DNA from 3 places in the Alteromonas sp. CH_MED4-4 genome. Region 1 is predicted to be linked to each of the others. Evidence: predicted binding sites of a transcription regulator. Region 1 holds the regulator's gene; each other region holds the start of a gene.
What was found. Region 1 encodes sigma-54, which starts transcription at its own class of promoters, with help from an activator protein. Its sites were predicted from a motif close to GTTGGCACGNNNNTNGNNT; they were not measured.
Positions count from the first base shown of each region.

Region 2: the regulator sigma-54 is predicted to act here: its motif matches at 3,101-3,119, upstream of WA381_RS16460 (BON domain-containing protein).
Region 3: the regulator sigma-54 is predicted to act here: its motif matches at 3,622-3,640, upstream of WA381_RS11740 (DUF2884 family protein).

Region 1 covers NZ_JAYMEU010000013.1:48,819-61,490, reverse strand. Annotated here, with positions in the region: gene mlaF (phospholipid ABC transporter ATP-binding protein MlaF) at 1-138, opposite strand, end outside; gene WA381_RS10875 (calcium/sodium antiporter) at 985-1,941, shown strand; gene WA381_RS10870 (KpsF/GutQ family sugar-phosphate isomerase) at 1,944-2,924, shown strand; gene kdsC (3-deoxy-manno-octulosonate-8-phosphatase KdsC) at 2,925-3,473, shown strand; gene lptC (LPS export ABC transporter periplasmic protein LptC) at 3,470-4,048, shown strand; gene lptA (lipopolysaccharide transport periplasmic protein LptA) at 4,017-4,571, shown strand; gene lptB (LPS export ABC transporter ATP-binding protein) at 4,574-5,299, shown strand; gene WA381_RS10845 (RNA polymerase factor sigma-54) at 5,373-6,854, shown strand; gene hpf (ribosome hibernation promoting factor) at 6,885-7,172, shown strand; gene ptsN (PTS IIA-like nitrogen regulatory protein PtsN) at 7,186-7,629, shown strand; gene rapZ (RNase adapter RapZ) at 7,714-8,559, shown strand; gene WA381_RS10825 (HPr family phosphocarrier protein) at 8,559-8,831, shown strand; gene mgtE (magnesium transporter) at 9,006-10,364, shown strand; gene WA381_RS10815 (response regulator transcription factor) at 10,416-11,168, opposite strand; gene WA381_RS10810 (spondin domain-containing protein) at 11,391-12,206, shown strand; gene WA381_RS10805 (spondin domain-containing protein) at 12,219-12,672, shown strand, end outside.
Region 2 covers NZ_JAYMEU010000027.1:61,830-68,514, forward strand. Annotated here, with positions in the region: gene WA381_RS16445 (glycosyltransferase family 2 protein) at 1-660, opposite strand, end outside; gene WA381_RS16450 (hypothetical protein) at 1,216-1,764, shown strand; gene WA381_RS16455 (endonuclease/exonuclease/phosphatase family protein) at 1,782-2,765, opposite strand; gene WA381_RS16460 (BON domain-containing protein) at 3,154-3,753, shown strand; gene WA381_RS16465 (TIGR03915 family putative DNA repair protein) at 3,875-4,681, opposite strand; gene WA381_RS16470 (putative DNA modification/repair radical SAM protein) at 4,698-5,939, opposite strand; gene WA381_RS16475 (hypothetical protein) at 6,404-6,685, shown strand, end outside.
Region 3 covers NZ_JAYMEU010000014.1:122,553-135,224, reverse strand. Annotated here, with positions in the region: gene WA381_RS11760 (acyltransferase) at 1-913, shown strand, start outside; gene WA381_RS11755 (acyltransferase) at 910-1,803, shown strand; gene WA381_RS11750 (mechanosensitive ion channel family protein) at 1,807-3,144, shown strand; gene WA381_RS11745 (hypothetical protein) at 3,220-3,411, opposite strand; gene WA381_RS11740 (DUF2884 family protein) at 3,757-4,587, shown strand; gene WA381_RS11735 (NAD-dependent epimerase/dehydratase family protein) at 4,754-5,566, shown strand; gene WA381_RS11730 (sodium-dependent transporter) at 5,681-7,102, opposite strand; gene WA381_RS11725 (SDR family NAD(P)-dependent oxidoreductase) at 7,414-8,139, opposite strand; gene WA381_RS11720 (thiol-disulfide oxidoreductase DCC family protein) at 8,129-8,524, opposite strand; gene msrA (peptide-methionine (S)-S-oxide reductase MsrA) at 8,749-9,294, shown strand; gene WA381_RS11710 (hypothetical protein) at 9,396-10,517, opposite strand; gene WA381_RS11705 (alkaline phosphatase family protein) at 10,789-12,654, shown strand; gene fldB (flavodoxin FldB) at 12,672-12,672, shown strand, end outside.

The DNA.
Region 1 (12,672 bases):
CAGCGTGGTTTTACCTATACCACTTGGCCCCATTACCGCAGTAATTTTGCCTTTGGGTACCTTTAGCGATATCCCATCATAAATGATGCGATCAGCGCGCTTAAAGGTAAGGTTATCTACTTCAACTAAATGATCCATAGTTACTTAAATGTCGACCCCTGACGTTGGATTGAGACCTTATAAAATATCGCGTTCAATCCACTTAGAAAATTTTAAAATTATAAGAGTAAGTGAGTATTCAATTTCCATGCCTTCACTTGATCCACTCTTAAGGTTTACTGCACAGTTTACTTTATGAGCGCATAAAATCAAAAAAGTTTACTCTCCAGTGTACTTTTTTGAATTTCTATCGCCAGACACGGTATAGAACACCTCGTCTGGGCGGTGTAATTTAAGGGCATTGTACGCTTTTTCAAGCCCATCGCCAAAGTCAAAAAGTTACAAGTTATGTTCGATTAAAGCGAATATATACCAGTCCGTACAGATAATTGCCCACTCAGAAGGCGCTGGCAAGTTTCCTAGCGAAGCGTGGGAATGCAGGAATGGCTGTTCCCTTTCAAATTCCCAGAATGAAGCTAGGAAGCTTGCCAGACCTTCCCGAAGGGCGAGTTTAAAATGTCCGTACTCTTTGTTGTGTCACCTTGATATAGAACCACTATACCTCCGGTAACACGCCGCGATTACGGACATTTTAAATCTCGCTGCGTGGGTAATAATCTATGCGGTCTGGTATTCGGTATCTCACGTTTAAGTGCCTAACCTTCCCTAGCAATCTTTACGCTTAACATTGACTCCATCCTATTTTGTTGTTTCTTAACTGAAACTGAATATGAAGTCTTGTGTGTGTAAGTGCGACCTAATTTGCGTGTTCAGCGGAAATTTACGTCAATTGACAGTATTTGGCGAAAATAAAACGCTGCGAGCATAGGCAAATGGCACTCTTTTTGCGACAATCTAGCGAAATACTTTCTATTACAGGTTGTTGTGCTTTTAAACATTGTCATTTTTCTTGTTGGGTTGATTGTGCTGAGTTGGAGCGCTGACCGGTTTGTATATGGCGCCTCAGCATTAGCAAAAAACATCGGCATTTCTCCAATGATGATCGGACTAACGATTGTCGCTATGGGATCTTCGGCACCTGAAATTGTGGTTTCCGCCATAGCCTCCGCAAATGGCAATATGAACACCGCCGTGGGTAACGCGCTAGGTTCTAACATCACGAACATCGCGCTAGTTTTAGGTATAACCGCGCTAGTGAAACCATTGCTTGTTTCATCAACAACATTAAAGCGCGAGCTTCCAGCACTCCTTATCATCTCATTGATTGCCATTGGCTTTATGTTTGACGGTGAACTTAAGTCTTATGAAGGCATTATCCTACTAGGCCTGTTCATTTTCGTACTGGCAATGATGGCGTGGCTGTCGCTACAGGTAGATAAAGAAGACCCTCTGGTTGCGGAAACCGCAGATGAAATCCCCAAAGGCGTCTCGAATACGTCAGCCCTCATTTGGATTGGTGTTGGCCTTGTAATACTGCCATTAAGTGCTCACTTTTTGGTGAACTCAGCAGTAGAAATTGCCAGATACATGGGCATTTCGGATTTGGTTATCGGACTAACGATTATTGCGTTTGGTACAAGTCTACCTGAACTAGCAGCAAGTGTTGCGGGTGTACTGAAAGGGGAAGACGATTTAGCACTGGGTAATATCATCGGCTCAAATATCTTCAACCTGCTTGCCGTACTTGGCATGCCCGGGTTAATCGCGCCTGGTATCCTGGACCCTGACGTTTACAACCGAGATATGTACGTAATGCTTGGTTTAACATTATTATTGTTCTTGTTCAGCTTCGATTTAATCGGCAAACGTACAATATCAAGAACAAATGGATTCATACTTCTGGCTTGCTTTATCGGCTATCAATTCTGGCTATTCGGATAATCATGAATACACAAACTCAGATGAACTATATCGACTCAGCGAAGCGCGTTATTGAAATTGAAACACAGGCTATTGCTAATCTGGCAGAGCGCTTAAACAATGAATTTATCGCTGCCTGTAATATTCTCTTTGCCTGCAAGGGTAAAGTTGTCGTGAGTGGTATGGGAAAGTCTGGGCATATCGGAAATAAAATTGCCGCTACACTTGCCAGTACAGGTACTCCTGCATTTTTCATGCACCCTGGTGAAGCCAACCATGGCGACTTGGGCATGCTAAGCAAAGGCGATGTCTTACTCGCCATCTCTAATTCTGGCGAGACTAACGAACTCGTTAACTTATTGCCCGTAGTTAAGCGCTTAGGCATACAGGTGGTCGCCATGACCAACAGTGCTTCCAGTTCATTAGGGCAACACGCAGATGTCGTACTTGATATCAGCGTTGAAAAAGAAGCGTGTTCGCTAGGTCTTGCTCCTACGTCAAGCACAACCGCCACACTGGTTATGGGTGATGCGCTTGCGGTAGCACTGCTCGACCAAAAAGGTTTCACCTCAGATGACTTTGCGCTTTCGCACCCAGGCGGTAGTTTAGGCAGAAAACTTCTGCTTAAAGTTAGCGATATAATGCAAAGCGGCAGTGATATCCCCCTTGTCCATGCCAGTGCTTCTGTTGCTGACGCACTGCTGGAAATATCTAAAAAGGGACTGGGTATGACAGGCGTGATAGCGGCAGACGGTACGCTGACAGGCGTCTTTACGGATGGCGACCTACGACGAATTCTCGATGCCCGAATAGACGTACACAGTGCGACAGTAGAAGAAGTAATGACTAAAGGCGGCAAGACTACCACCGCAGGTCAGCTGGCTGTAGAAGCCCTGAATTTGATGGAAACCCATAAAATTAGTGCGTTAATGGTTACTGACGATAAGCGCAAACCTGTTGGGGCCTTTAACATGCATATGCTATTAAAAGCAGGAGTGCTTTAAATGACAACCACCTTGTACACGGAAATAAATGACTCGCTTTTCGCAAAACTAGCCAAGATAAAGTTGCTGGTATGCGACGTTGATGGTGTGTTCTCAGATGGTCGAATTTACTTAGGTAACGACGGTGAAGAACTTAAAGCATTCCATACCCGTGATGGATATGGTGTAAAAGCGCTAGTGAGCAATGGAGTGAATGTCGCGGTAATTACTGGACGTCGCTCTGCCATTGTTGAAAATAGAATGAAGGCACTGAATGTTGCACATATAATTCAAGGCGAAGAGAATAAAGCAGACGCGCTTAGCGACCTGATGAAACGCCTTGAGTTAAACACTGACGAAGTGGCTGCGGTAGGTGATGACATGCCAGATACGGGTATGTACAAGCACGTTGCGGTTAAAATTGCGGTTGCCGATGCCCATCCTTACGTAGCAAAACAAGCAAACTGGATTACGACCCTTCCCGGTGGGTTTGGCGCGGTCCGAGAAATATCGGATACCATTTTGCAGGCCAAAGGGGTAGCAAATGAGATTTTTGGAGCTAGTGTATGAGCCTGTTTGGCTTTAATCGCTTAGGATTAAGTATATCGGCGCTATTTATTCTGGCGATGCTGATGTACATCCCTACGTGGATGGAAGAGCAGCCGGAAACGCAGGGGAATCGTGAAAACGATGCGCTAAAGCCCGCCTACAAAGCAAAAAATCTAACCACTACGCTGTACAATCAAGACGGTGAGTTAAATCACAAAGTATTTGCAGAGTCGATGGAGCATTACGACCAGCTTGGCTTTGTATTGTTTCAGCAACCTAAATACACCCTTTATACAGAAAACGCGTCATCACCATGGGTGGTAACCGCTGATGAAGGTACACTATACAATAACGAGCTAATCCAGCTGGAAAACCAAGTTAATATTGAGAACCAAACTGGCGATGACTTTGTCAGAAGTATATCGACCGAGTACATTCAAATTAATTTAGAGACCAAGCAAATGACATCTGACCAACCCGTTGAAATACTGGGCACCCAATATGTCATTTTAAGTAATGGGTTTAACGCGAATTTACGCACACAAGAATACGAGCTTTTAGATCATGTACAAACCACTTATTCCCCTAGCAACTAGTTTATTGCTTGCCATCGCTAGCGGTGCGGTACACGCCAGTGAAGATGATTTTTCGCAGCCCATAAAAATAGGCTCGAACACCCAGTTTATCGACGGTAAAAATAAAACCGCGTTGTACAAAGACGACGTACTCATAACTCAAGGCTCTTTGGTTATTGAAGCTGACGAAGTGGAAGTAATTGCCACTGACGGTGGTGGTCGTGAAATATTTATTGCTAGAGGAAAGCCTGCAAGCTATTCCCAGCAATTGGAAGACGGCACGCCAGTTTCGGCAAAAGCTAATGAAATACGCTATGAAGTGGTGAACCGAACGATTTCTCTTGCCGGAAACGCAGAGTTGAAACAAGACACCAGTAAAGTACAGGGTGACAACATCACGTTCGATATGATTACCGAGCAATTGCTAGCGACTGGCGGCGCAGGTAAGGATGGTGAGGGTCGAGTGACTACAGTATTCACACCTGAGACCATTCGCAAAACTTCGTCTAAGAAAGACAAAAAAGACAACGAGGGCAATGAATAGCAATGGCAACTTTGAGCGCTAAAAATCTTGCTAAGGCTTACAAGTCAAGACAGGTTGTTCGAGATGTAAGTCTGTCTGTCTCAACGGGTCAAATTGTTGGTCTTCTTGGCCCAAATGGCGCTGGTAAGACCACCACATTCTACATGATTGTTGGTTTAGTGAATCTGGATAAAGGCAAGATTGAAATCGACGACAATGAGCTAACTCATCAGCCCATGCACGAGCGTGCACGCCGCGGAATTGGCTACCTACCGCAGGAAGCCTCTATTTTCAGAAAGCTCACAGTGCATGAAAATATCATGGCCATTTTGCAAACCCGTAAAGATTTAAATTCACAACAGCAAGAAGAAGAAGCAGATGCGCTACTTGATGAATTTAATATTAACCATATACGTAATAGTACTGGGATGAGTTTGTCAGGGGGCGAACGCCGTCGCGTTGAGATTGCCCGCGCTCTGGCAGCAAAACCGCAATTTATTTTGTTAGACGAACCATTTGCTGGTGTTGATCCAATATCAGTTAATGATATAAAGAAGATAATACAACATCTTCGCGATAGGGGTATTGGAATCCTTATCACGGACCATAACGTACGAGAGACATTGGATGTTTGTGAAAAGGCGTACATTGTGAGTCATGGCGAGCTTATTGCGCAAGGAACGGCGGAACAGGTTTTAAGTAATCAAAAAGTAAGGGATGTATACCTAGGCGAACAATTCAGGCTATAGTTAATGTAACCGAATTGTCATTTTTCAGTTTCGCTCTGGTATATTCAATTTAGAGCATTTAAATAAGACGTAGATGAAACCATCTTTACAGCTAAAATTTAGCCAACAACTTACCATGACACCACAGCTTCAGCAGGCCATTAAACTGCTGCAGCTTTCTACACTTGATCTTCAACAAGAGATCCAAGAAGCGCTCGATTCTAATCCGCTATTAGAAGTTGAAGAAGGTAACGACGAGCCGCAACTAGAAAAGAACAATATCGACAACGATGACAGCGGCTCTGAGGCCACTGCTTCTGCATCTAGTGACACATTAGAAGCCGGCGATGCACTTGAGAAAAACGATCTTCCCGATGAGCTGCCAATCGACAGTACGTGGGATGAATACTACTCTGCTTCATCTTCGCCTGCTCCGGGTCCATCCAATGACGACGAGCAAATCTTCCAAGGAGAGACTACTGAAGATATTCAAGAGCACCTTCTTTGGCAAATGCGCCTTACCCATTTCTCGGATACCGATCGCGCAATCGCTACAGCAATCATCGACTCTATTGACGAGTCAGGTTATTTAACCGTTACCCTTGACGATATTTTAGAAGCGGTTAACGATGATGATATGGAAGAGCCGATTGAAATGGACGAAATAGAATGTGTGCTTAAGCGCATTCAGATGTTCGACCCTATTGGTTCTGGCTCTCGCTCTCCACAAGAATGTTTGATGGTGCAATTGCGCCAGTTTTCAGAAGACACACCGTGGCTTGCTGAAGCAAAGCAACTGATTGAAGAGTACTCTGACTTACTGAGCAGCAAAGACTATCGTACGCTTATGCGTAAAAGCCGATTGAAAGAAGATCAGCTACGCGAGGCAATGCGTTTGCTGCAAACCTTGAATCCTCGCCCAGGTAGTGCTTTAGTTACTAAAGAGCCTGAGTACGTTATTCCTGATGTCTCAGTAACCAAGAAAAATGGCCGTTGGGTGGTTGAGCTGAACCCCGACAGTCTGCCTAAGTTAAGCGTAAATCAACAATACGCAGCAATGAGTCGCCGTGCCAAGAATAGTAGCGATTCACAATTCATCCGCTCACACATGCAAGAGGCTAAGTGGTTCATAAAGAGCCTTGAATCTCGTAACGAAACCTTAATGAAGGTTGCAAACTGCATTGTGCAGCAGCAAATGGGCTTTTTTGAGCACGGCCCGGAAATGATGAAACCAATGGTGCTAAATGATGTCGCAGAAATGGTAGATATGCACGAATCCACTATTTCGCGAGTGACAACGCAAAAGTACATGCATACGCCACGTGGAATCTTCGAATTGAAGTATTTCTTCTCAAGCCACGTTGCAACAGAGTCTGGTGGTGAATGTTCATCTACAGCGATTCGTGCATTGATCAAGAAATTAGTGGCCGCTGAAAAGCCTAGCAAGCCGCTAAGTGATAGCAAGATTGCTTCATTGTTGGCCGAACAAGGCATTAAAGTTGCCCGGCGAACAATAGCAAAGTACCGGGAATCGTTGTCGATCCCGCCGTCGAACCAACGCAAAAGCCTTATTTAATCGGGCTTAATAATATAAGGAAGACGAAATATGCAAATCAACCTTACTGGTCATCATGTCGAAATCACCGACTCTTTGCGTAATTATGTCGATACGAAGTTCAGCAAACTTGAACGTCACTTTGATCACATTTCTAATGTGCATGTCATCCTGAACGTTGAAAAATTAAATCAAAAAGCCGAAGCGACCGTTCATTTAAGTGGCGCTGAAGTATTCGCATCCTCAGAAAATACCGACATGTATGCGGCGATTGACAGCATGGTTGATAAACTCGACCGGCAGGTAATCAAGCATAAGGAAAAACTGAAAAAACATTAGTAGTTAATTAAGCATGGATATACAAGCCATCGTAAGTCTGGACCGCACCGAGTGTGCGGTTCAGTGTAATAGTAAAAAGCGAATTCTTGAGATCATCGCTGATATCGCTGCCAAGCAAAACGAGAACATTGATCAGGCAACGGTACTTAACAGTTTGATGGCTCGAGAGCGTATGGGTAGTACAGGCATTGGCAATGGTATCGCCCTGCCCCACGGGCGCCTGCCGGGCCTTGAGAAAGTGATTGCCATTGTTGTAACCAGCACGCCAGCAATCGACTTTGACGCCCTTGACGAGAAACCCGTAGACATCTTTTTTGCGCTACTCGTTCCCGAGGAACAGACCGAAGGACACCTTCAAACGCTGGCCACCGTGGCTGGTAAACTAAGCGACAAAGAAACGATTAAAGCAATACGTCGCGCAACGACAAGCGACGATATTCTATCTGCATTAAGTTAAACATTAAGCGCCTATTAACCGTTTAGTAGGCGCCTAATTCAACAACGCGTATGTGATAAAACCAGAGTATTAGGGAGAAAGTAGGTGAAGCTGATAATAATCAGTGGTCGTTCGGGGTCTGGTAAGTCTGTCGCACTTCGCGCATTGGAAGATTTAGGTTATTACTGTGTTGATAATATCCCGGTAAACTTACTTCCCACCTTAACCCATACAGTTGTTGACGAGTACGATCAGGTTGCGGTAAGTATCGATGTGAGAAACTTACCTAAAAATCCTGACGATTTGGTAGAAATTCTAGACTACCTGCCTTCTTCGTGGTCGATGACCATTGTTTACATTGACGCGAGCGATGATGTACTGGTTAAGCGTTTTAGCGAAACACGTCGTCTTCACCCTCTCGCCAAGCTTAATAAATCGCTTTCAGAAGCCATTAAAGCCGAGTCAGCCCTACTTGCTCCTATTGCTGAACGCGCAGATTTATATTTAGACACTGATAAGCTTACCATTCACCAACTGGCAGAGTTAATTCGAGAGCGTATCTTGGGTAAGAAAAGCTCACGCCTTGTGCTTGTGTTCGAGTCGTTTGGCTTTAAGCACGGTATTCCTAAAGATGCGGATTACGTTTTTGATGCCCGCTTTTTACCTAACCCCCACTGGGAGCCCGACCTTAAACATCTGACCGGATTAGACGCGCCAGTAGAAGTATTTTTGGGGTCGCAGCCTGTAGTGACCAAGTTCATTTGGCAAATTCAGAATTTAATAACGACATGGCTGCCTCATTTAGAGCGCAATAACAGAAGTTACGTAACCGTAGCGATTGGCTGTACTGGTGGCCAACACCGTTCGGTTTATATCGCACAGACCCTGTCGAAAACCTTCAGTGAAATACACCCTGATGTACAAATTCGCCATAGAGAGCTGAATCAGTAATGACTATTCAAAAAACGCTAACTATCGTCAATAAGTTAGGGTTGCATGCAAGAGCGGCGACCCAACTGGTTAAACTGGCTAATCAATTCGACGCTAAAATCATCTTAAAAAAAGGCGATAAAGAAGCAGACGCAAGCAGTGTATTGGGATTAATGATGCTTGAAAGCCATCAAGGTGAACAGGTAGACGTGATTGTGGACGGCAGTGATGCTGTTGATGCACTTGCAGCTATTGAAGAGCTTATTGAGGGCAGATTTAACGAAGACGAATAGTCTTACTTGCCCAATCCATTGACCAATTAATCAACACTTAGCGCAGTTATCTTAAAATCCCGCGCAAAACCTACGCAATTATCATGACAGACTCATCATAATTGCGATATTCTACGCCCACTTAGGCTCTATGGCCTGCATTGTTCATCTTTTAGCTTGTAGGAATAACGCCTTATGGCAGAAGCGCTTGTTTCTAAATACGTACAAACTCAGTTACGCGCACTCAACGCTGCGTTGACCAACGGTCAATTCGTATCTGTACGTAAGCTTCTGCTTGAATTACCGCCTTCAGACGTCGCCCACATTCTTGAATCTAGCCCTAGCAGAACCCGTGACGAATTATGGGAGCTCATTGATGGTGACTTTCACGGCGACATTTTAGAAGAACTGTCTGACGATGTTCGAAACGGTATCATTACAAAAATGCTTCCCGCTAATGTGGTTGACGCACTTGAAGAGATGGATACCGATGACTTAGCAGAGACGCTAAGCAGCCTTCCCGAGCCAGTATTGGCCGACATTCTAGACTCGATGGATGCACAAGATCGCGTGCGCGCAGAGCAAGCGCTGTCTTACGGTGAAGAAACCGCTGGTTTCATCATGAACACCGACACCATCACATTACGTCCCGATGTGACCATTGACGTGGTTCTGCGCTATATCCGCTTAAAAGGCGAGCTACCTGAGAATACGGATACGTTTTACGTGGTAAACCGAACTGACAACCTTGTTGGTATTGTTCCGGTTACCCGTTTACTCACCGCAGATACCGACGATAAAGTGTCTGACGTTATGGACGAGGAATCTGAAGCGATTCCTGTGAATATGCCAGACGATGAAGTGGCAAGCCTGTTCGAGCGATACAATTGGCTTTCAGCACCTGTTGTAGATGAAAACCATCGCTTAGTGGGCCGAATTACCATTGATGACGTGGTTGATATTATTCGTGAAGACGCGGAACACTCGATGATGAGTATGGCGGGTCTTGATGACGACGAAGATACCTTTGCACCCGTTATGCAAAGTACTAAACGACGCTCGGTGTGGCTGGCAGTAAACTTAGTGACGGCGCTAATGGCTGCGATGGTGAGTGATCTATTTGAAGCAACGCTGAGCCAACTGGCTGTGTTAGCTATTCTAAATACCATTGTCCCTAGTATGGGCGGTGTAGCGGGTAATCAGACGCTAACGCTAGTTATCCGTGGTATGGCACTAGGCCATGTTAACGCAAGTAACTCACGATGGCTTATCAGTAAAGAAATATCCATCGGCTTTTTAAACGGTGCTATTTGGGCGGTGCTTATTGCCTCTGTCATCGCGTTATGGAAACAAGATTACATGCTGGGCGTAATTATTGCCTTTGCCATGATGGTAAACATGATTGCGGCTGCTTTAGCGGGTGCAACCTTACCTATGATCATGAAGCGTCTTAAGATAGACCCTGCCCTAGCTGGCAGTGTTATCTTAACTACGATAACCGATGTAGTGGGTATTTTTGCTTTCTTAGGTACTGCGACGCTGTTTCTAATTTAAGTTAATTTTGAACTCTCATGCCTGATAGGGCATGGGTGAGCTAAACAACACTCATGCAATAAGCGCTTTCGCTATATATCCATTGACGTTCAGCTTGTAACCCACACCCCAGACGGTTTCTACTAGCTGTCCACCATTTTCAATACTGTTGATTTTATCAAGCTTAGTGCGTAAACGATTTATATGGGTATTCACCGTGTGCTCGTAGCCTTCGTGGTTATAGCCCCACACCTCACTGAGCAATTGATTGCGAGAAAAAACTTGGTTTGGATGACGACAAAAATAATCCAGTAGCGCAAACTCCCTAGCCGTTAACGTCAGCACTTGGCCGTTTAGGGTTACGCTATGAAAACGCTGGTCGATTTTAAGGGGTCCTATTTCGATGCGCTCTTCACTACCTTGAGATGGTCTTAAATGTGCTTGGCTAGGCATACTTCTGCGCATATGGGAGCGAATACGGGCAGTAAACATGCGTGCATCAAATGGCCCTGATAGATAATCATCTACGCCTACTTCATAGTAGTTTGCTTCATCTACCTCTTCGTCGGCCACATCGTCTGTCATCGCGTCACTTTCCACTGCCATCACCCAACTTTCTGGGTTCGTATCAACAAGGCCTTTTATACGATTAAGACAGATAATGTTTCCATGCGACTCAACAATAACGAGCGAATAATGCTGCGCCTTAAGCAACGACTCTGCGGATTGAAAATTAGAGACTGCGTCGTAAAGAAAGCTATGCTTACTTAAGCATTGCGATATGTTCTGTTGAAACTTATTTCCACTGTAGATGATAAGGATCATATCTCGCTCCTAATTCGCCAATAAAAAACAAGACCAGTGCGTTCGTGGTTTTCTTTCACAGTGATTACAATTTTTTTATAAAAAATATAAATTCAGAATTTATAACAGCACTGTTATTTATTGAGACGAATCTGTGTGCGTTTTGTGAAAGTTCTGTGATGAATTGGACATTTTACTGCCCTAAATTTTTATGCGATTTAAGCCATAAATAAGGACAATAAAATGAAATTCACTAAACTTGCTAGCGCAACGCTTTTGTCGCTAGCAGCAGTATCAGTAAGCCAAGCTGTCACTTTAGACATTGAAATTACCAACCTGACTCAGGCGCAGAGTTTTACGCCGCGCTTAGTCATAGCTCACGATGACACCGTCGATGCCTTTGAAGTTGGGCAACCTGCGTCATCAGCTCTAGCGTGGTTAGCTGAAGCTGGTGTTATTGACGACGAACAAAATGCTGATTCAAGCGGCGCAAACTTTGAAGCGTTACTCGGCCCTGTTGATACCGACAATGGTTCAAATACGTGGCACCGTTTTGGCGGACTTCTCGCGCCGAAAGCTACGTTAAGCTATCCCTTCGATACTATGGACAAGCCATATCTTTCGCTACTTTCCATGCTAATACCTACTAACGACGCTTTTGTTGGTATGGACAGTATTGAAATTCCAACCGAGCCGGGTACCTACACTTATTACCTTAATGCATACGACGCCGGTACTGAGCTTAACGATGAATTAAATAGTGCCCGTACAGATGTTGTTGAAGCTGGGACCGGAAACGCGCTGGGTGGATATGGCGTACCGGGTGTTGCCGGTGGCGGCGCTCCCACTCGTGTTGTTGATTTGGGTACAGGTGGCACGGGTGTGGGTGCACAAATCGTTAATGGCGAAATTGAAGATGGTGAAGATGGCCCAGTACACATCCACCGCAATGCGCTTGGTGATACTGATAGCGCCGCTGGTGCCAGTGATCTGGACTCTACCGTACACCGTTGGTTGAACCCAGTAGCACGTGTAGTTATTACTGTTCCTGCATCTTAAGGAGCCAATACGATGAATAATCCAATAATTAAACTCAGTACATTATTGATGCTTTCAGCGCTTCTTGCTGCCTGCGGCGACGATGGTAATACAGGCCCTCAAGGACCAGCGGGTCCGCAGGGGGAAGCAGGTACTGACGGACAAGATGGTACGGATGGCCAGGACGGTTCGGACGGACAAGACGGTATTAATGGTAATTCAGCGGTTTATACCGTACAAATTACCAATTTAACCTACTCTCAGCCCTTTGCACCTGCCGCCGTCATATTGCATGAGTCAGGCTTCCATTCATTTAATGAAGGCGAGCCAGCCAGCATGGGCATTGAAATAATGGCTGAAGGCGGTGACCCGTCTATGGTCATTACTGAAGCCATGGACTCCACGGACTTTTTGGATGCGCAAAACTCTGGGGGCATATTGGGTCCTCGCTCAATGGGCGCAGAACTAACTCTAGTGGTTCCAGAAC
Region 2 (6,685 bases), on a different contig from region 1:
CGTGGGCAATTGCTCTAACGAAAACCCTAATGCCCTACAGTTAGTGAAGAAATCTTCGTCGTTTAGTCCGAAACCCGCGTAGCCTTCATCGAAGCCGCCGGTTTTCTGAAAGTCTGCCTTACGAATAAAAAACACTGTAGAACAAATACTATCGTCACTAAACTTTCCATGATTAATTTCCTGATCTCTTGAAGGTATTTCGTTATTGTCGTCTTCGGGTAACGTGTCGTCATTACTTGCTAAATAACCGATTTCTTTTTCATCTTTTGAAATTTGTCGGTAGGGCTTACAACAGCGCTCGTTGGGTAAAAACACCACTGATGTGAACACTACGGTGTTGTCACGAAGCGCAAGCAAGCCATCTCTAAAAAGCGATGGGGCAATAACTGCGTCTACGTTTAGGTAAACTAAATTCGCGTGCTTGGCCGCTGACATACCCTTGTTGCGCGCTTTCGCTATCGGAAGAGCATCTTGAGTCACAAACTTGTGAACAATGTCGAATTTGTCACTGCGTACGAGTGACAAATCAGAAGGAGGTGCCATCCAAACAATGACTAGCTCATCTGGCGTTGGAGAGCATTGCTCTAACTGAGTAATCAAATTGGCCAGTTTCTCAGTTCTGCTCTTAACAATAGTTACTGCACTTATTGGTGAACGCATACTCTTCCTCCCTTTCTAATTTGTTGAACCTGTAATAACGACGACATGAAACGTTGAACGTTATACTTTCGTAGAAGCAAAGAGTGTTCCTGTTTTGTAAATTATTGATTTTTTGATAAAAAGTGTAATTTCAAGTTCTGTTTTTGAGTGTTTGCAGCAATGGTTGAGCGCCAAGGCAAGCAAGAGGTGCAAAGTGAGAGAAAAATTTACAAACGAATGTATGGAGGCCAACAGCAGTTTTTTATGTTAATTCTTGGTGGTCTGTTCTAATTTGCAGATTAACATGACGCTTCTTTTCATAAGTCTTGTTTTACTGTGCGTCTAGCGCGTAATTGCTTTGCCGTTCCCACATATTTTGATATGCTTGGTGAGTAGGTTAAACATTACAATTCAATAGTTTAAATATTCCTACAAATATTGCTTAACACGTTTTCTTTCGAGTAGAACTAATCTCATGTTATTGGTTTTTACTCACTCAGAGTGTAGGTAAATCTTCAGCCTTACTTGTAACGTATTAATTTCTGAATTTCGTATTTTTTCTGGTGGACAAAGGCTGTGGAATCACAATCGTCTGTATTCATTCGACACTATGACAAACAATCATTAAAGGTGGTTGATGTTATATCTGGTATCTCACCAAATGCTATGCGCAGAGTATTTGGCGGCTGGATATTTTTCGCAGCTGTTGTCGGCGTTATTGTAAGCGTAGCACCAGATTTGAGCGCTCAATTTATCGGTTTAACACTTTTCGTTCTTGTTGCCTTTACACTCGTAATGTTTGGACAGAGCAGAATAACGGAAGGCTGGCCAGCTATAATTTGCGACAACAACTACATCGGCGTGGTGAGAGACCCTGTTAAGAGAGAGTATATTTGTGTGAACTCTGCTCTGGTCAAAGAAGCTAACCCCACATTAATAAAACCCAACAAAAAAGCGGTTGAGATTGTGTTAGATAGCGAACAACTATCGGCAGAAGATCAAGAGGTGCTAAACCAAGCGGTTTGGCCTCGGGATAACAAGCTAATAGGGCTAGCCCATTTTAAAAAGCGTGAAGAGGCGTGTGATAGCCTCATGTGGTGTGTCAAACACCGTAGCTCTCATTAGATTTACAGTCTTGAGTATTACTCCTTGTCCGTGATTAACGCTAGTTCGGTATAAAGCGGGTAGTGGTCTGAGCCTATGCTTTCAAGCTTCTCTATATTGACCAATGCAAAATGTTCCGAGTGAAATACGTGGTCTAACGGCCATTTCACTAAAGGATATTTCGCGTGAAATGTATTGAAAAAACCGCGCCCCTCTCGTGGGTCTAAAAGTCCGCTTATTTTCTTGAACTTTCTGGTAGTAGGTGACCAAGCCACATCGTTAAGATCGCCAGCGACGACAATAGGGCCCTCTGTTTCAGCTATTTCTTCCCCCACAACCGTAAGTTCTACGTCTCTGGGTTTTGCATAGGTGTTCTCTGTTGGGCTTGGTGGTTTTGGATGAAGAAAATATAGCGTGACATCTTGTCCGTGGTGATTGATTTTAACTTTCATAGACGGCACATCCTCTTCTATTAAAAATCGCAATGAGACCTCTTCAAAGGGAAGCTTACTATAAAGGTGCATACCGTAGAGGTTTTCGAGTGGGCAAAATTTACGATACGGGTATTCAGATTCAATTTCACTGATGCCTTTCTGCCACTTCTCATTAGATTCCAACGTTACGAGAAAATCAGGTTGCTTATTACGTACATGTTCAATGAGCTTGCGAAAATCGTCATTAGGCATATACACATTGCTTGATAAAACACTTAGCTTTTGGCTCGCACTCTCAACCTCGACGTGCCTAACTTCTCTTTTATACAGAGGGGTATAAGGAATGATCCAGATAACCTGATAAATAAGGCTAACTGTTAATCCAGCGACAATAATTACTGCTAGGCTATCTATCTGTGCGTAATAGGTTGATTCAAAAATATGCCCAGCAATTAACAAAGAAATGATAGCTGCTATTTGTAGTCGCGGAAATTCCCACACTCTTACTAACCAATGAGAAGAAGGAAGCAAAGGGGCCCAGCTTACGGCTATAAATAAGACTGAAACAGCAGTAAGTGCAGTATCCATGTCTAGTTGGTCCTTGAGTTTAATTAACGAAAAACACTCCACCTGTTGCTTCTGTCTGCAAAATTAAATCTAGTGAAGCGACACAAATCGTTATAACTACGGCAGCTTTGTGAAATAAGTTTAACCTAAGTATCACTGTAACTTAGCGGCGGCCAACGACAAAAAGTTATCCCCTAGTACAATTGATAGGTGCTTTTCTTAAGTGAAGTTGACGAGTTTTGGGCATTAACAAAATTAAGTAAAAAGTTCTCAAACAAAGGCAAAGTTTGCAAAACAAAACTTACTTAACTAGCCCTGGATATTAATATTTATCATATAAAACAATGTCTTATTTTGTTGGCAAGGAATTGGCATGACTATCTACGAGTTTCGACAAAGGAGAAATGTTATGAAACGTTCACTTATTTCTATGATTGTTGCTACAACTTTGACTACAGCTGCATATGCAGGTGACATGGACACAGACAACAAATGGGAGAAAGGTGCCAAAGACGCATGGATTGATGGCAAAGCAGAAGCAACGCTGTTGTTCAATGGTAACCTTGATTCATTCGACATTAATACTGACGTTAAAAACGGTAATGTCGTTCTTACTGGTAAGGTTGAGAACTCTGTTGATAAAAAGCTAGCGGAGGAGCTAGTAGCGAATATTGACGGTGTAACGTCTGTAGACAACAAGCTAACGGTTGTCTCTGACAAAGATATGGAAGGCGACATGTCAGATGACATGGAAGATACTGTTGACGAAGGCACAAGCGAGTTAACTGACGCCAAAATCGCCACAGTAATCAAAACTCGTCTTCTTATGGATACCGATATTTCAGGTTTCGACATCGATGTTGACGTAGAAAACGGTGTAGTAACACTGACTGGCGACGTTGATTCTGATGCTGAGCGTGACCTAGCTGTGGAAATTGCCAAGAATGCGTCTGACGTAAAAGATGTTGAAAGCAACCTTCGTGTAGTTACTGAAACTGCGATGAACTAATATCATTGTTGCTTTACACAAGAAAGGGGCCTCGGCCCCTTTTTTTCTGGTCACGATTTACAGAGCTTTCCAAATCACAAAAAACAAGGGAAGCACAGCTGCTAATATTTGTCAGGAGAACTTATTCACCATTCTCCACTTTTTTCCCATTTAGTATCATCTTACGTGCTCTAGCATCCGATTGGCGTATCATATCGTTAATAAGCGACGTCTCAGGCATATTCTTCCAGTATTTTTTGGGCATTGAACTTAACATTGCCTTTGTTTTTACGCGGGCAGGATTAAATATATTTGCATAATACGTGAGCCAGTATTTTTCAATTCTGTCATCATTTGGAATGATACTTGGATCAGGATTATCTTCCAAAACAAGTGTTTTAGTATTCCAATGCGCAGCTCGATAAGGGGTAAGTATTGACCAACACATATTTTTAAAACGAGTCTGAAAAAAATCGAGCTTCAATTCCAAGCTGAAGTGTTCTGGTTCATACCACGCAATAAAATGCTCTTGTCCGTCAAGTACAACTTCTCGAAATCTCAAAAAAGCACTTATCTTATATGCATCGCGTTTTACTGCTTTAGCCAGCACGTTGAGACGCAACACATCTTCGTCAGTTTTTAAGTGAATAAGGTTTCTGTTTTCGAAAACTACTCGCCATAAAACGCGGTAACATAAAGCGAAACGATCGGTGGCTTGGTGGCATAACGCATACTTCAACAGCGTTAAAACTGATCGGGGAATTCTGTAATTCGTTTGGCTTTCACCAATAGCGTTGGCCGAATCGGTCACGGCAAACAAGTCGTCTTGGTTAGATTGCGAAGTTTGCCATGTAACGTTCTCCGGAGGTATGTGTTGGGCTAGACATTCTCTCGATGCTTTTCGCCATTCGTCGTATCCGGGCACTGATGAAATTGTTACTTTTTTCATTGTGGTACCAATTAGATTAGGCGCTGAACAATTCAAACTGTTTTGGTTGTTTAAATTGTTGTTCAAAGTTACTGCTATCGAGCAAATGGATAGCGGGGGAATAATCACTAACAGTAATGAACGGTTTTAATTTTTGTAAGGGTAAACGCATTTTTGTGAGATCGAACCAGCTAAGCTTTGTGTAACGTCGAATAGCCAAAATTTTTTGTACTGTGCGTGCTCCCAGTCCAGGAACTCGCAATAAAAGTAGCTTGTCAGCTTTGTTTAAATCGATGGGAAATATGTGGCGATTGCGTAGCGCCCACGCAAGCTTGGGGTCGTGCTCCATATCTAGCATGTCGTTGTGTACGATTTCATCTAAACCAAATCCATAAAAGCGCAAGAGCCAATCGGCCTGATAAAGTCGGTGTTCACGGATAAGTGGCGCCGGTTTAAGAGGCAAGACTTCAGACGCATCTGGGATGGGCGAAAATGCAGAATAGTAAACGCGCCGCAATTTTTGTTGACCATACAGTTTGACACTCGTGCCAAGGATAACTTTATCATTTGAGTCATCGGCGCCTATGATCATCTGAGTGGACTGTCCGCCAGGAGCAAAGCGAGGTGGGCGTTTGCCCGAGTAGGTTTTATCTACTTTGTGTTCATTTATTTTGTCTTTCAATGTATTCATTGAACCGTGAATTTCACCAAGGTCTTTTTCCGGGGCGTATTTGTTCAACGAATTTTGTGTCGGCATTTCGATGTTTATACTTAGCCTATCTGCATATAAGCCAGCTTCAGCCTGTAGTTCAGGAGATGCATTCGGAATGGTCTTAAGATGAATGTATCCTTTAAATCCGTGATCAATGCGAAGAGACTTCGCGATGCGTACCATGCTCTCCATAGTCAGGTCAGGAGAGCCGACAATACCGGAACTTAAAAATAATCCCTCAATGTAGTTACGCTTATAAAAATTAAGCGTTAAATCAACCGTTTCTTTAACGGTAAAACGCGCTCGTTGAACGTTGCTAGATACCCTATTGATGCAGTAATGGCAATCGTATATGCAATAGTTGGTCATTAGGATCTTAAGTAATGATACGCATCGACCATCAGGGGTAAAGCTGTGACATATCCCTGACCCTCCTGTGAGCGAACCTATTCCTGTTTTGTCACTTTTACCTGCTTTTCGTTTACCGGCGGAGCCACTTGCGCAAGAAGCGTCATACTTAGCGGCATCTGAAAGAATTTCGAGTTTTTGAATGAGTTTGTCATGCATCGCAAATGGTCACTTTCTCTAGGCAAATGTACGTGGTAGACGGTCTGAAAAAAAACAAGATTCCATACCAGTACTTTGCTTGTTGTGGTATACCTCAATACTGTATAAGTGTACAGTATTAAGGGGAGTGAGTTTATTAAATTTGAAAGGAAAATTTTATCTTGCTGTGTGTAGAAAGTACCTTATACAACTTTAGTATAAGTTTTGGGTTGATCTAAATTACTGAAAAATAAAGATTAACTATATGGTGCGGAAGGTGCATATGGTTAAGTAGATATGAGTGAATTACTTGATGTATTGAATAGACGAAAGTTTGTATTGTCAGGCAGAAAACATCTGCTGCAACGTGAAAGCTAGAAACTTAAATAGTCGAATGACTCAATACATTGGTGATAAATACTTCTAATTAAGTGGATTGTAGCGAGCTTATCGATACAAGTGCAAAATCGTTCAAGGAGTGGGGCATGAACTTTTTAAAGTGGGTTTATTCAGGCTTAGTGGTATCAGCAATCATTGTTATAGTCGGTGTAATTGGGCAAGGAAAGCTATCCGTAAGCCAAGCATCAGCTGATGACGAACAGCGCCCCGTTCACATGGATATTCAAAAAGTACAGCGCAACTTCTCATTGGTAGAATTTGATTTGTCGAAAAAGGCACATCTATTGAGAAAAACGCGTCTAGAGCACTACATTGCACAGGCTAAGCAAGCCGATTTAAGAGGTTGGAAATTTAAGCGTGATGAGTTT
Region 3 (12,672 bases), on a different contig from region 1:
GGTAAAAGCACTGTTGCATCATATTGTTGGCACTATTTCGGTCATCTGCTATTTCGTCAATACGGTAGTGTGGTCAACGCCTATTTTTATTTTGGCTATTTTTAAACTTATACCTATTGCGCCGTGGCGACGATTCATTTCTTATTTACTCGACGCATGCGCGACTGCGTGGATCGGCGTTAATAACCTGAATCAGCGCATCAGCGGACGCACCAAATGGCAAGTAAACGGACTAGAAAAACTCACTCGAGATGATTGGTATCTCGTTGTTGCTAATCATCAATCTTGGGTCGATATCTTAGTTCTTCAACGTGTATTTAACCGAAGAATCCCATTTTTGAAATTTTTCCTCAAAAAAGAGCTTATCTATGTTCCCATTTTAGGTCTGGCTTGGTGGGCACTCGATTTTCCATTTATGCGCCGGTATTCCAAATCATTTTTGGCTAAAAACCCGCATTTGAAAGGAAAGGATATGGAAACCACGCGTCAAGCGTGTGAGAAATTTAGGAATAAGCCTGTAAGTATTATGAATTTTGTTGAAGGCACCCGCTTTACGCAAGCCAAGCACGACAAGCAGGCCTCGCCTTTCACTCATTTACTTAAGCCTAAAGCAGGCGGCATTGCATTCGTTTTATCTGCGATGGGCGATCATTTGCATAAGCTTATTGATGTCACAATTGATTATCCGAACGGCGTACCGTCTTTCTGGGACTTCGTTAGTGGTAAGGTTCGTGATATTCGTGTGAATATCAACGTAATGCCCATCAAAGACATTATGGAAAACGGCATTTTCAGCGACAATTATTTTGATGATCCGCAAGTTCGAGCCCGTTTTCAGACGTGGTTGAATGAACGCTGGCATGCCAAAGATCAACTTTTAGATTCACTAAACGCAACACAGAAACCATTATGATTCGCGCAGTACTCGCTCCTTTTATTTTCGTATTACATACTTCACTACAAATCCTCAATCTTGCGTTGTGGGGAGGCTTAATTATCTTACTGGGTTTGGTAAAACTTATTATGCCTAACGGAAAGATAAGAACGGCATGGAATAAAGTGATGCACGGGCTAATGTTTAGCTTCGGACGGGTCAGCGTTCTCATGATACGCTTGTTTAACCGCGTCGATATTGAGTGTTCGGTACACGGCGAGCTGTCAAAAGACCGTTGGTATCTGATTATTGCCAATCATTTAAGCTACCTCGACATTATTCTGCTCATCGAATTCGCAACGAACCGCATTCCTGCACCCAAATTTTTCCTTAAGAAAGAGCTTATTTGGCTGCCATTTGTCGGACTGGGTGCCTGGGCACTTGATATGCCGTTTATGCACAGATACACCCGTGCGTATTTAGAAAAGCACCCAGAGAAAAAAGGAAAGGATCTCGAAACCACCAAAGCGTATTGTGAGAAGTTTAGAACGGTGCCCACAACGGTCATTAACTTTGTAGAGGGAACTCGATTTACTTCATTGAAGCATCTGTCAAAGCAAAGTCCCTATAAAAACCTCCTGCCTCCCAAAGCCGGCGGCGTTTCCTTTACGCTCTCAGCTATGGGCGAATTATTTACCAACGTGTTAGATATCTCGCTGCTTTACCCGGAAAATAAGCGTCACCCTATGATGGCAATGCTTAGCGGTCAGATGACAAAAATCGTGATCGATGTGAACGTTACGCCGGTACCTGAATTACAACAGCATTCAGAACGCACTGAGTCTGAGTTTCGTCTTTATTTCCAAAACTGGTTGAACGGTCTATGGGAAAATAAAGACAACCGTATAAAGAAAATGTTGGAGTCGTAATTAATGGAAGTCAGTGCTTCAGTACGCGATAACTTTATTCACATAGTTAATGATATTTTCCCGAATCTTACTACTGAAGATCCGCTGTATAACGTCATCGCACTAAGTAGTATTTTAGTGGTGTCGGCGGTAATCTATATTATCGCAAGGCTATTGGTGCGCCCTCAGATAGCCAGTTGGGTATACAAATCCAATAACCTCTGGGACAACGCCTTGCAGCAGCACGGATTTTTCCGTCGCTTAATGCACCTGTTTCCTGCCCTGTTTATTTACCTAACTACACCAGTACTTATTAGCGATGAAGCCGTGATGCACGGTATGGTGATAAAGAGCGCTCAGCTATACATGCTATATAGCGGCCTTCTTGCCTTATATGCCATGTTGAGCACAGTGGAAGACGTTTATAACGCCTCAGCGCTTGCTAAACGCGCACCTATCACTGGCTTTATTCAAGTTACCAAATTGGCATTTGCTATTGTCACCATACTATTAAGTATCTCTTTAATTGTAGACAGAAGCCCGCTACTTATTGTGTCTGGCTTAACCGCCATTGCCGCTGTTTTACTATTGATATTCAGAGACACCATTCTGGGCTTTGTTGCCGGCATTCAAATAGCCGCTAACCGCATGTTTAATACGGGCGACTGGATTGCCATGCCTAAGTATGAAGTAGATGGTGAAATACTCGAGATAGGCCTTACCAACGTCAAAGTACAGAACTGGGATAAAACCATTTCTACGCTGCCGACTTACAGCCTTACTACAGAAGCAGTTAAGAACTGGCGCGGTATGCAAGAGTCTGGCGGACGCAGAATTAAGCGCGCCATTTATATTGATGTGCACTCTATTAAGCTTTGTGACAACGATATGCTAGAGCGCTTTTCGAAAATTCGCTATATCAACGAATATATCGATAAGAAGAAAAATGAGCTCCGCGCTTATCACCGAGATTACTCCATTGATGAGTCGGATCTGCTAAACAGCCGTCGCCTTACCAACATCGGCACTTTTAGAGCTTATTTAGAGGCATACTTGCGCAAGCACCCGGATATAAACCAAGAACTGACCCTAATGGTTAGGCAGCTACCGCCTAATGAGCTTGGTTTACCTTTAGAAATTTACTGCTTCAGTGCACAAAAGGAATGGGTGAGGTACGAAAAAGTACAGGCGGATATTTTCGACCACGTTATGGCTATGCTGGATTTGTTCGATTTACGTGCTTATCAACGTGATGGACATTTGTCGCTGCTTGCCCATCGCGAACAAAGCGCTTATAGAAACAGTCCTGAAAGCGACAATGCACCTGAGGATGCTCAGGAGAAGAGCGAACCTAATCGATAAGGCAGTGATGAATAAAGACTTGTTCAAGACGAAAAAAAACCGGCTGAGATAGCCGGTTTTTTTAATGCTTATCGCTTAAGCCAATGCGTAGGCCATCAGTAAGCAAAGTACTAAACCAGTAACGCCAAAAAAACCGTACTCGATTTTTTCCTGCATACCTTCAGCACCTGCTTTAGCAGTCAAAAAGCCCATAACGATGCTGCTTAGCCCTAGCGTAAAGGCAATTAGCGCAACACCAAACATAATTGCATTAATCCAATCAGCCATTGTGATAACCCCTTAAAAATATTGGCGGTATTATGCACCAATAAATAAGATTTAACCATGCTTGGATTGGCTTAAATGTACCGCTATTGGTATTAATTGATCTTAGTCAAAACTACTAATTAGTTGGTAATCTCACTAAATAGTGTATTTAGCAGAGCATAAAGAAATCATCAAATATTACTAACCATTTGAAAGATATAGACTTTAAATATTGGCAAGGCCATTGCTCTACCTTAGGTATACAGCGAGTATCGTTAGCGTCTATCTGACAGTGACACTACAACGCATTGCAGTTTGCTTCGAGCACTTTCGTTAACGCGTCACACGTAAATTAAGGAATGAACAATGTCTAAGAAACTATTACTTTCAGTTGCCCTTACCAGTACTTTAATGAGCGGCCACGCATTTGCGCATGACAGCAGCTTTCAAAACAACAGTTGTGACATGGAGCTTGATGGTCATATTCAATATTACCAAGGTGATCTAACGGTACAGATGGACAATGGCTCAGTGATGACGATTGACTCCCATCACAATATGACCATTAACGGCGAACCAGTATCGCTTGACAGCGAACAACAGCGCTGGGTAAGTGAATATTACAACAACATTGATATCGCCATCCCTATGACCTTGAATATCGCCAGTGAAGGGCTGCAAATTGCCAACGTGGCAGTAACTGAAGTATTTACTGAACTGTTAGGCGGCGATCAAATGGGTGACGATTTTCGTGAACTGTTCGACTCACTTGAAACCAAACTAAACACTTCATTCTATGATGACGCAGGCAATATTCGCGTTGATTCAACTAAATTCGATGAGCCAGGTTGGTTTGACGAAAGCTGGGAGCAAGAATTCGAAGCGCAAATTGAGTCTTTAATCAGTGAGTCTATGGGTAGAATACTTATTGCCGTAGGAACACAAATGTTGTGGGAAGGCGGTGATATGTCTGAGTTTGAGCAAAAGATGGAGCGCTGGGGTGAAGATTTAGAATATCGCTTAGAAAGCCAAGCGGCTGCGCTGGAAGAAAAAGGCGATGCATTGTGTAAGGTACTGAAGAAAGCGGATTATGCCGAAGGCAAGATGCAGGCATCCATATCGGGGCTAGATGACTTGAACCTGCTAGATATTGATCAAGACAACCACCATGACCGCAACGACGAAATGAAAATGTAGTTGGAACATTTAGCGAACTAAACGCGCAAAGCGAAACGACTTGCAACTCTAACCACTCACCTTTGAAAACCGACTGTAACCCAGTCGGTTTTTCATTTTTACAGTTAACGACAACCGCCCTCCAATTAATGTACTCTTAAGCCCTAAACAAAGGGGTATTTAATCGATGACTCAAAATGTAGTAATTAGTGGCTACGGCTGGTTAGCCAGCTATGTGGGCAACGCACTTTCAGGCAAGGTCAATATTGTTGGCACCACTCGAAGCCAACAGAAACGTCTCGCGTTAAAAGACCAAGGTATCACCGCAATTGAATATGCCCTGGGCGAAGATACATCAGCGCTTTGTAACCACTTGCCAAACGCTACCTTGTTGCTAAATATTCCCCCTGGCAGGAGAAACACAGATCTCTCGTCATACACCAACAATATGCTGCAGTTGATAGACGCAGCCATCAGCGTAAAGGTGGCGCATATCGTGTTTATCAGCACCACGTCGGTTTACGGCGATGCAACAAATGAGGTAGTGTCCGAAGTCAGCACTACACAGCCGCAAACAGCCTCGGCCAAAGCCCACGTGACTATTGAAGACTATTTATTGTCTAAACGAGGTCAGGTTGATATCAGTATTGTTCGCCTAGCCGGTTTAGTAGGCCCAGACCGTCACCCCGCCCGCTCGTTAAGTGGAAAACAGTTAGATGCAGGAAATAAGCGAATAAACCTTGTACATGTGTACGACATTGTATCTGCGCTGACGACCATCATTTGTGGCAAGCCGCTTAACGATGTTATTCACCTTTGCAGCTTGTCTCATCCTAAGCGCGGTATTTATTACGTGGATGCAGCGAAGGCGATGGATATTGATGCTCCTCGCTTTTCTGATACTGAAGCAGAACCTGCTGGCAAAGTGATTGACGCCGCACAAAGCTGGGCAAGGCTAAATATTACACCAGAGTATAGCGACCCCTATCGCATGTTTTAGGCTTTACACTTATTGAAAATACATACTCTGACACAAACAAAAACGGCAAGCTTTAGGCTTGCCGTATTTAAGTTGAGCTCGCTGCTAGCTCACGTCATTTCATGTAAAACCTGACTATCCGAATAGGCTCAACCCGAAGTATTTTACCGCTACCGTGTTTACAAAAATCACGAGTAAAATAAGTGGAATAAAGGTTTTCAGCGATATATCCACATATTTTTCAAACCAGCTACCTTTGTAACCACTGCTGCCCTGTTCCAAAGAAGCATTGAAGTTTGCACTCTTCCAACGATAAATAACAAACAAACAAATTAGCAAGCCGTTTAAAGGCAAAATCGTGTCGTAGAACACATCGTAAATGACATCAAACAGTGATTTATCTGCGCCAGCGTAGTGCATAAACGACGTAAGCATATCAACTTTACCGAATGACAACGCACTTAGGATGGCTAGCAAAATCATAATGCTTCCTAGCGACCCAAGCGCCCATTTACGGCTTACACCTTTTTCATCCATAAGCGCCGCAACTGGTACTTCAAAAATAGACACTAGCGACGTAATTGCCGCAAAGAACACTAATAAGAAGAACAAGCTAGCGACAATCGATGCGCCCATATATCCAATCGAGTCTTGTAACGCTAGAAAGATACTAGGCAGGTAAGTAAAAATCATGCCCACTGACGATTCACTCAAATCATCAGGGTTAATGTCTGGGTTAAAAGAGAAGATGGCTGGAAGGATCATCAAACCCGCAGTGAACGCCACGGCTGTATCCGTTAACGCCACCAGCTTGGCAGCGCTCGGTACATCTGCACGCTTATCAATGTAGCTACCATAGGTTATAAGAATACCCATGCCCAACGATAGAGAGAAAAAGGCCTGCGATAGCGCACCATTCACCACTTCAGCAGTAATTTTTGAAAACTCAGGAACGATGTAGAACTCAACGCCAGCCATCGCATTTTCGCGGGTTAATACGAAGATAACGAGACCGATTAGCATCACGAATAGCGCAGGCATGAGCAGCTTTGCCGCTTTTTCTATCCCTTCTTTTACACCGCCTTGAAGGATGAGGTAGACCACACCAACAACGGCCGCCATATATAAAAATATGGCTTCTGAGTTAATAAACAGCCCAAAGGTTTCTGGGTTAGCTAACTTGTCTAGATTTCCGCTTACTGCTTCGAACAAATAGCCGAAAAGCCACACGGTAATAACCATGTAGAAAACGGCAATCATGAATGGCGTAGCAATAGCTAGCCATCCCGCGACTTTCCATTTCTTTTCATTACCGCTTATATCACTGTATGCACCAAGCGGGTCTTTTTTAGCATGGCGACCAACTGACATTTCCGCCAGCATTACCGGTAAACAAATGGCAAAAACGAAAATAGCGTACATTAAAAGAAATGCACCACCGCCATTTTTAGCTGCACCGACAGGAAACCCTACCAAATTACCTATGCCTACCGCAGAACCTGCAGCAGCCAAAATAAAACCTATGCGCGATCCGAACTGTTCTCTGGCCCCGCTCATATCCCTTCCTCTTGTTGAGTTATTGTTATAGCAGTTCGCCGTATCACGCCTTGTGATGCACAAACACGTCGTGTGCTCACAATTTATGCTGGTTGTCGGTACTTACTATTCGTAAGAATCAAGCCGAGCGAACTGGTATTATTTATTATCAGGATGGCGTTTGTTGTTATGACTCACGTGTGGCGTCAACGCGTTGTATTGCTACCTCTATGGGCTTATCAATACGCTGCACCATTCCCAAAAATAGCATGGTAACAGCAGTGAAATAAAAAGTCTTGATGTTGGACTTGCTGAAATGATGTTAGACCGTATCACCAAGTTACCACTTCGCCATTCCAGTCGATAAAATGACAAGCTTGGTCTCGATTAAGCGCCGAAAGGTGGTGAATGAGCTGTTTAGCGGTAAACTCAGGCGTGAACAGTATCTTGGCGGCGACGTTCTTTTGAAAAGGCTTAGAAAGCCCCGTATCAACCGTCCCAGGGTGATAACAAACAAGCATCACGTCTTTCAATCTGCGCTTGTATTCTACCGACGCCGTTTTAACCAACATGTTGAGCGCCGCTTTCGACGCGCGGTAGCCGTACCACCCTCCAAGTCCATTATCTGAAATACTCCCTACTCTCGCGCTTAAGCAAACAAGGGTTGAACCTTCTTTACTCATGATATTCACTAAATGCTTGAGCCACATTGCGGGAATAATGCTGTTAGTCGAAAAATAAGCCGCTAAGGCCTGCTCGCTGACATCTTCCAAACGTTTCTCAGGATGAATGCCATCGCTTTCGTTATGCAAAAAACCGGTTGTTATTACTACCGTATTTAACACAACGTCTTGCTCAGCGAGTTGTTTTACAAAACCGCTAATGTACATATCGTCCTGTTCGGCCAGCTGATGATAGGTAACATCCCCAGAATGATTAGTGTCAGATAAAGGGGCGCGACTAACCGCAAACACCCTAGCACCATCACTGCTATATTGCTCAATAAGCGCAGACGCAATACCGCCCGACGCGCCCACTATAAGGACGTTATTTTTCACTGGCTTCTCCTGGTATGCAGCGATCGCACTGGCGTTTTTTACCTGTTAACAGGTATGAAATGGTGTATCTATGCTTTGCGAATACATTGTAGAAAGCATCGGCTATATGACGAATAACAGGCCAGCGAAGCGGTGCATATAGCCAACCCATGCCCACGGCTTTCCATGCTTCATGAGTGACATCAAGGCCAGTTATCAACGTCCCGTCTTCACGAAGTCCGTGAATTCTTGCATTGAGTGCATGCCAATCCATGGTTGGATAACGGCTCGAAAAATCGGGGGCCTGGATATCTACCAATGTTAATTTGTTGTGCTTGTCTCTTTTTCTTAAATGACGCATTTCAGCGATACACAACGGACAATACCCGTCATAGAAAATAATCACGACTGAATACCTCTGCCAAATTTTGAACACGCTTATACGCACTCTTACCAGTTGTAAACTGCTTGAAAGAAAACAGCTAACTTTACATGTTAAAACCTTTCACTCAGCTCGCACATTATTCTTATTTAATATTCGTTTATACGATAAAAAAACACGCTTGGATGACTTGTGTTGTGACCTACCCGCACCCACACTACAGACAAAGATTAAGAGAGGTTTTTACTATGGCAAATTTACAAGTCGCCACGTTGGCAGGCGGATGCTTTTGGTGTATCGAATCAGCGTTTAATAGCGTTGAAGGCGTGGAAAAAGCAATTTCTGGCTATGCTGGAGGCGAAAAGGCCGATCCAACCTATGAAGAGGTATGCAAAGGAAATACTGGCCATGCTGAAGTGGTACAAGTGACGTTTGATGCCGACAGCATTAGCTACCGAGAGATACTAGAAATTTTCTTTGCGCTGCACAACCCTACACAGCTTAACAGACAGGGCAATGATGTAGGCACACAGTATCGCAGCGCGGTTTTCTATCACGACGATACACAAAAAGCTGAAGCAGAAAAAATTATCGCAGAAATCACAGAAGAAGAGATTTGGCCCGATCCCGTAGTGACTGAAATAGTAGCAGTAAATAACTACTACGACGCCGAAGACTACCACCAAGATTACTTCAAAAATAATCCACAAAACCAATATTGCTCTATGGTGGTGGCGCCTAAACTTGCGAAGTTCAAAAAAACCTTCGCTTCTCGACTTCGCAGCGGCGCATAAATAAAACAGCGATATTAAGCGCGCTATCAATAGCGTTAGCCAACAATAAAAAGGGTTGCTTAAAAGCAACCCTTTTGTTTTTCAATCTATTCGTTTTCTTATTATTCAAACCAAACGCTGTTAATTTCTAATGGAAACAATAAAGGCGCTAAGTCTTCATAACGCTTCTTATGAGCTTCGCACGTCGCGTTTTTAAGGTAGTTTTTCTCCCAAGGATCGTTAATGATCCACAAGGTATTTTCAATGGTCACTAGTCCTTCCATCGACGAATTATCCATTGTGTATTGTTCGCAACTCTGATCGCCGGCAACGTCGAAAGTAATAGGGATACGCTTTGTTGGCTTACTGCCACTCACATCAATTACCCACAGTTCATTGTCGTTTCTTGCTGCGCCAAACAAATAGGATGCGCCCGTTGAATGAGTATATAACGCCAGTCCATTGATAGGATGATTACCTGAAGTAAACGAAGGAAGTTGAAGGTTAGGCTCGCTCACTGTGGCAAAATCATTCGACGAGAAAAAGTCTTCATCAACAGCCAATGTAAAAATTCTTGGCTGTCCTGCTTTATCTTTCTCTAGCGCCAGATATAACGTGCCGTCTTCAGCCATCGTCAACCCTTCAATGCCGTCGTTAGGAAAATTACCTACTTCAAAATCGTTGGGAAACTGAAGAGGTCGCACATCCGACATTTCAACCGAGCCATTATCTTTTCGTGTCAATTTTACCAACAAGGTAGGGTAATCTGTTGACCCTGTTTCCTCGTATTTGGTTTCACAGCGAGGGCTTAACGCGCCGGTACGGGTAGCATCTTCGGTAACCGTATAAATTACGTTAGTGTCTCTGGGGTCTACGGCTAGCGCTTCTAAATCAGGTTGCTCGCTCAAATAGCTATAAAAGCAGCTTCGGCGCACGGTATTGGAAAATGAAAAGCGTTCGCTCGATGCGCTCAGCGTTGCGGTATCTGGTGAAATGCTATGAAGTTTCAACTGTTGAGTGGTATCAGCGCTAGCATCTGCGATAGTGACAAGTTGACCGTCTAGCACCACTAACCCTGAGGTTTGAGGATCAAACATAACGTTGCCTTTTTCATCAAGGATCCATTTACCCACAGTGACTTCTGTTAAGTCTTGAGGTTCAGGAGTGATAACAACGTCTTTCGGCTCGCTACAGGCGCTTATCAGTAAAGTGGTTAGCACAGCACTGGTTAAATATTTTAGCATAGTGTGAAGTCCTCTCTCCGTTTATTAAGACGAGAGCAAAAGGTAAAACTGAAAAAATTGTAAGGGAGTATATCGAGCATACCGTTTATTCACAAAAAAGAGTAAGGTTATGCGATAGACATCAGGTTTGCTGAGTACATATATGATTTGGCAACGTTAAATAGTCGTGCTGTCATCATGTTTTCGATTAATGTGCAGCATATTTAGTTAACACGCTTACGTGTATTAATATTGACGAAAATTAAAGGAGAGCGTCATTTCTACGCAGCACTTGCCCCAAGTTATTGCAGGTCCGATAGTAAGAAAGGTGACATCTACAGAATGTCATATTTGGGTAGTAACCAGTAACGCCGATTCACCTACGCTAAATCTATCTGCAAATGAAGTCGTCGTCAGCGGCAATTGTCAACGCGAAACCATACGCGTAGGTAAGTACGCATTTATACACTTGCTCTCTTTCACTTCGTCAGAGCCCTTCGAAGATACTGCGCGGATAGGTTACTCGCTATCTTTTAGCGACGATGCTCAGCAGGCTTCATGGGAAAATGAACAACGCGGGCTTCTTTACGATGGGCAGTCTTCCTTATGTTTCCACTACACCGAGACTCCCGAGACCATATTGCACGGCTCATGCCGTAAGCCTCACTTTCACAGTGATGATGCCCTAGCACAAGTAGATGTACTCCATAAAAATGCGTTCAAAAAGCAAAATGATTTTCCCGATCTCCTGTTGATGACGGGCGATCAAATTTACGCTGATGATGTCGCAGGTCCTATGCTTAAAGCCATACACAGCGTGATTGACCGTTTAGGTCTTTATCATGAAGCACTGGAAGGGGCAGTAGTAACCAACACTAATGAACTTGCCACACATGAACATGGGTATTACGAACGAGAGCAGCTTCTGCCACAAATTGCGACCAATACGGTACTGTCTTCAATATTCTTTGGTGCTAAGAAAAAACCGGTATTCACATCAGTAAACGCGCAAAACCATTTGATTGGCAGTGCGGAGATCATCGCTATGTATTTACTGGTGTGGTCCGACACGCTTTGGGCTGATATCAATATAGATAAAGATGGGATCCCCCCAAAATACCACGTTATTTTCGACAAAGAACACGAGGCGCTTAACGGCTTTGTAAAACAGCTACCGCAGGTACGTAGGGCTCTGGCACATATTCCTACCTATATGATCTTTGACGATCACGATGTTACCGACGATTGGAACTTAACCCGGGGCTGGGAACAAGAAGTCTATGGAAACCCTCTATCAAAACGCATGATCGGCAATGCGCTTATCGGCTACTTGCTTTGCCAAGGCTGGGGAAATGCACCAAAAAAAGTAGCGCCATTAATTGCTAAAGTACAAGAATCAATGGGAGAAAGCGGTTTAAACTCGCACGATGAAATCATTGATGATCTTTTGGATTTTGATCAGTGGCATTACCGTTTAGATACTACACCACCTATTGAGGTTTTAGACACCCGCACGCAGCGTTGGCGCAGTGAATCTAATATGAATAAGCCCTCGGGGCTAATGGACTGGGAAGCACTGTGTGATTTTCAGCATTCGATAATTGGCAAAGAATCTGTCATCGTTGTTTCTGCCGCTCCCATTTATGGTGTAAAGGTTATCGAAGCCATTCAAAAGGTGTTTACGTTTTTTGGCAAGGCGCTTACTGTTGATGCTGAGAACTGGATGGCCCACAAAGGCACCGCGAACGTTATATTAAACATATTCAGGCATTACAAAACGCCCCCCGATTTCATCATTCTATCTGGCGATGTGCACTATTCCTTTGTATACGATGTACGTCTGCGCTTTAGGCGCAACAGCCCTCACATCACCCAGTTCACCTGCAGTGGATTAAAAAACGCCTTTCCGGATGGATTGATCAAATGGCTAGATAGATTAAACCGCGTGCTTTATCGCTCTAAATCGCCTCTAAACCTTTTCACAAGACGTCGAAATATGTCAGTAAAAGCGAGAGAGCCAAGTTTGGGCTATGGCGAATTATTCAACGGTTGCGCCATTGGTGTATTAAAAATTTCACAGAAAAACACCGATGTTCAGTGCAAAGCTTTGTTGAGCAACGGTAAAGAGGTAGAATTCCCAGCTTCTAAAGACGATTAGTTCAAAAGAGGTATCTAA